2 regions of the Xenorhabdus sp. TS4 genome follow, and region 1 is predicted to be linked to the other one. Evidence: predicted binding sites of a transcription regulator. Region 1 holds the regulator's gene; the other holds the start of a gene.
The links. The regulator PurR, encoded in region 1, represses purine synthesis genes. The targets are predictions, from matches to a motif close to CANGCAAACGTTTGCNTG.
Positions count from the first base shown of each region.

Region 2: the regulator PurR is predicted to act here: its motif matches at 1,114-1,131, upstream of Xets_RS15040 (NCS2 family protein).

Region 1 covers NZ_NKHQ01000079.1:60,304-62,728, reverse strand. The annotation lists gene sodB (superoxide dismutase [Fe]) at 1-92, shown strand, start outside; gene purR (HTH-type transcriptional repressor PurR) at 597-1,622, shown strand; gene punR (DNA-binding transcriptional activator PunR) at 1,626-2,425, opposite strand, start outside.
Region 2 covers NZ_NKHQ01000076.1:18,981-21,405, forward strand. The annotation lists gene Xets_RS15040 (NCS2 family protein) at 1-1,062, opposite strand, end outside; gene gltS (sodium/glutamate symporter) at 1,304-2,425, shown strand, end outside.

The DNA.
Region 1 (2,425 bases):
ATTACATTGATTACCGCAATGCACGCCCTCAATATTTAGAGCACTTCTGGGCTCTGGTCAACTGGAAATTTGTTGAAGAAAATCTGGCTTAATAAGATTCGTTCTTAATACTAGCTTGAAATAATAAGGGCAGGTTTTCCTTCATGCGCGGAATTTCGTATGCTGGAGAACCCCCCCTTTAAAGTAAGTGGGACTACAAATTCTTCTTTTAGATCTTGATCAGATCAGGCAGAGGCTCCCCAGAAAAACAATCATGATTAATGCACTACTGGCGGCCAATAATCCCAATTTCAGATCTGTATCCATAGAACATCCTCAATGTGAAAATTAAGACACTTCAACATCCTAAATTTTAAGCAGTTATTTGCCATATTATCTAAAAATCATACCGCAATATTTAATCCATACTCTTTATAGCATCGATTATTGCTTTCACTTTTGAGCTAGATCAGACAAAATTCAAGGTTTACCGCTAAATTATTGCCAACCATCACCCTGTATATAAATATATTGGTAAACGATTAACAAATAGCTATACCCGACAAGAAAGATAAAGGGTATATAAATTAGACCAGAAGGTCAGGAGTCCTTTTTTCATGGCAACGATTAAAGATGTGGCTAAACGCGCTGGTGTTTCGACTACAACCGTATCCCATGTGATCAATAAAACCCGTTTCGTCGCCGAAGATACAAAGGCCGCAGTTTGGGCCGCTATTAAAGAATTGAACTATTCTCCCAGTGCCGTTGCCCGCAGCTTGAAAGTTAACCACACCAAATCCATTGGATTGCTGGCAACATCAAGTGAAGCACCCTACTTTGCTGAGATTATAGAATCGGTTGAAAATAGCTGCTATAGCAAAGGTTATACATTGATTTTATGTAATTCTCATAACAACCTTGATAAACAGAAAGCTTACCTCGCGATGCTGGCACAAAAACGAGTAGATGGTTTGCTGGTAATGTGTTCAGAATATCCTGAGCAACTTTTGAACATGTTGGAAGGCTATCGTAATATTCCTATGGTAGTCATGGATTGGGGAGAATCCAGAGGCGATTTTACCGATGCAATTATTGATAATGCCTTTCATGGTGGTTACCTGGCTGGCCGTTATCTCATTGAACGTGGTCATCGTGATATTGCATCTATTCCTGGGCCATTGGCAAGAAATACTGGAGGAGGGCGCCACCAAGGTTTCCTTAAAGCACTAAAAGAAGCCAATATCGCTATTCGGGATGAGTGGATTGTACAAGGTGATTTTGAACCTGAGTCCGGTTATCAAGCTATGTACAAGATCCTGAATCAAAAACATCGTCCAACTGCTGTTTTTTGTGGTGGAGATGTCATGGCTATGGGAGCAATTTGTGCAGCCGATGAGTTGGGATTACGCGTTCCACAAGACATTTCAATCATCGGTTATGATAATATTCGCAATGCCCGCTATTTTACGCCAGCATTAACAACCATCCACCAACCCAAAGAGCGTTTAGGGCAAATGGCCTTTTCAATGTTACTGGACAGGATCGTCAATAAACGTGAGGATGCACAAACTATCGAAGTCCACCCACGCCTTGTTGAACGGCGCTCTGTTGCAGATGGACCTTTTATCGATTATCGCCGCTGACGGTTAATTTTCTTGCAGCCATTCGGCATTAAGCGTTTCGCTATCCCCCAGATAATCAAGTAACCAGCTTAATGCCGGTGAATGGCTTTTTTGCGACCATGTTAAGCAGCATGGGCTGTCAGGCAATGGTTGTTCAAGTTCAAGTGTAATCAACTTGCCTTTACGGATCAGCGGTTGCGCACGGTGTTTAGGCACCATACCTACACACAATCCATCCATCAAGCAACTTAATCCAACATCCCAATCAGGGACAATCAGTCTCCGCTGATTATCCAAAGCCCATGTATCACGCTTAGGCAAACTGCGTGAGGTGTCTTCAAGACATAAACTGGGATAAGGCCGCATTTGGTCATCATTCAATTTTCCCGATATTACTGCCAGTTCGTGTTCAGGACTGGCTACACACAACCAAGGCATGAACCCCATATCCCTGAAGCTATATCGCTCACCAACAGGGGCAGCACGTGTCGCTCCGATGGCGACATCCACCCGTCCATCCACCAAAGCATCCCACACGCCATTGAAAACTTCAGGATAGATAAGTAATTCAATATCTGGAAAATGGCGATAAAAATCCAAAATTAGCCGAAGCGTTCGCTCTGGTTTTACTACCTGATCAACCGCAATACTAAATTGTCCCCGCCAACCATTGGCAACCTGTTGGCACTGGTGCCGAGTGTGATTCATTTTTTTGATAACAGAACGCGCTTCTTTGACAAAAATTGCCCCCGCTTCCGTTAAATCAACATCACGATGACGACGTTCAAACAGAGGTACTGCCAGCCATTCTTCAAGCTGTTTTA
Region 2 (2,425 bases), on a different contig from region 1:
AATCATGTAACCAACATAGCGACTGGCAACACCGGTTAGCTGGATCACACCATTGTTCTGGCCAAAACAGGAGTTTGGAAATGTATTGAACACGGCTGACACCATAGAATTGAGGCCATTTGCCAGCACACCGCCCTTGATACGTTTCATATAGAGCGGACCACTGACAGGCTGTTCAGAGACATCTGAGGTAGCTGTGATATCACCAATCGTTTCCAGTGATGTCACCATAAAAATCAGAATCAGTGGGATCAACAGATTCCAGTCAAAAGACAAACCATAGTAGAGTGGCGAAGGGACGGTGATGATTGGTGTACCTTCTTTTGGTGTTGAAACGGGCAACATATCCATGTACCAGGCCAGCAGATAACCCACTGCCATGGCAATGACCAGAGAAGCGACACGCAAGTAAGGGTTATTTTGGCGATTCAGTAACACGATGACGGCAAGAACAGTTCCTGCAAGCAGCAGGTTTTCAGGTGCGCCAAATGTGCCGTTTTGAATTGCAGAATAACCGCCACCAATCGAAGTTAACCCCACTTGAATTAACGACAGGCCAATAATCATCACCACGATACCGGATACCAGCGGTGTAATGATCCGTCTTGCTAAATGCAGCACTCGTGAAAGCAGCACTTCCGTCATTGAGGCGAGCATCAGTGTACCGAACAGAGCTGCCATCATGGTGGGAATATCCGCACCGCCATTTTTTAATGCTAAGCCACCCATAATCAGTGGAGCAACAAAATTAAAACTGGTGCCCTGAATTGAAAGTAATCCAGAGCCAATGGGTCCCCAAGAGCGAATTTGAATAAGTGATGCCAAACCTGAAGCAAACAGGGACATACTGATAATACGTTGGGTATCCTGTTCTGGAAGCCCCAGAGCCTGGCAAATCAGCATTGCTGGCGTAATAACAGCTACAAACATTGCTAGTAAATGTTGGCATGCAGCAAATAGGGCATGTGGGAACGGTGGTTTATCTTCCAGGCGATAGATAAGTTCATTGTTTGATTTATTGGGAACTTCTGATGAATTGGATTCACGGGGTAAATTGACCATATTGTGAAATTCCAGATAGACAAAAAGTGCATTTTAACGATTCTTATCATCAAAGCAATCGTTTGCTTAAAGTTTTCATAATGAAATACAAATTAATTTCGTCACATTTTTAAATGTTTTAACTTGTGTTTATGCGTAATTTTCTTTCTAATCCAACCCTTACCTGCTCTTGGCGTTTTTATAGGATGATTATAACGTCACATTAAATTCACATAATATTAACAATGGATGAGGTACATCGATGTATCATCTGGATATTTATGGCACGCTCGTTGCTGCCACACTGGTTTTGCTACTAGGAAGAAAACTCGTACAATCAGTCCCATTCCTTGAGAAATATACGATCCCTGAGCCAGTCGCAGGTGGATTATTGGTTGCGCTAGTTCTGCTGGCGGTTAAACAATCCACGGGTTGGGAAGTCAGTTTTGACTTGTCTCTCCAAGAGCCTCTCATGTTGATGTTCTTTGCCACCATCGGCTTGAACGCTAACCTTGCCAGCCTGAAAGCAGGCGGAAAATTCTTGGTCATTTTTGTCTGCGTGGTTGTTGGCCTGTTATTTGTACAGAACACCGTAGGCATTGCGTTGGCGAAAATGCTTGGTCTCGATCCATTAATGGGATTGCTGGCAGGCTCTATTACACTGTCTGGTGGGCATGGAACAGGAGCCGCTTGGGGCAAGGTATTCACTGAACGCTATGGTTTTGAAAATGCTACAGAAGTGGCAATGGCATGTGCAACATTCGGTCTGATTTTAGGTGGCTTAATTGGCGGCCCAGTTGCCCGCATGTTGGTGAAAAATACCAAAACTCCAGGATTGGGAGCTGAGGATACCGAGCTGCCGACGGCATTTGAGAAACCTTATACTGGTCGGCTTATTACGCCATTAGTGATGGTGGAAACTATTGCTATGGTTTCCATTTGCTTATTGGCCGGTAAGTTTATTGAGAAACTGCTACAAGGCACAGCCTTTGAATTACCGACATTCGTATGTGTCCTGTTTGTTGGTGTCATTCTCAGTAACGGCTTATCCCTGCTTGGTTTTTATCGGGTCTTTGACCGAGCGGTGTCGGTCTTGGGTAACGTTAGTTTATCGCTGTTCCTGGCAATGGCATTGATGAGCCTGAAACTGTGGCAGTTGGCTTCCCTTGCGCTGCCAATGTTGATCATTCTTGCCGTGCAAGCAGTGGTTATGGCTTTATATGCTGTTTTCGTCACTTACCGCATCATGGGCAAGAATTTCGACGCGGCAGTCTTGTCAGCCGGCCACTGTGGTTTTGGCTTAGGGGCAACACCAACAGCCATCGCGAATATGCAAGCGATCACCGACCGTTTTGGACCATCGCATATGGCATTCTTACTCGTT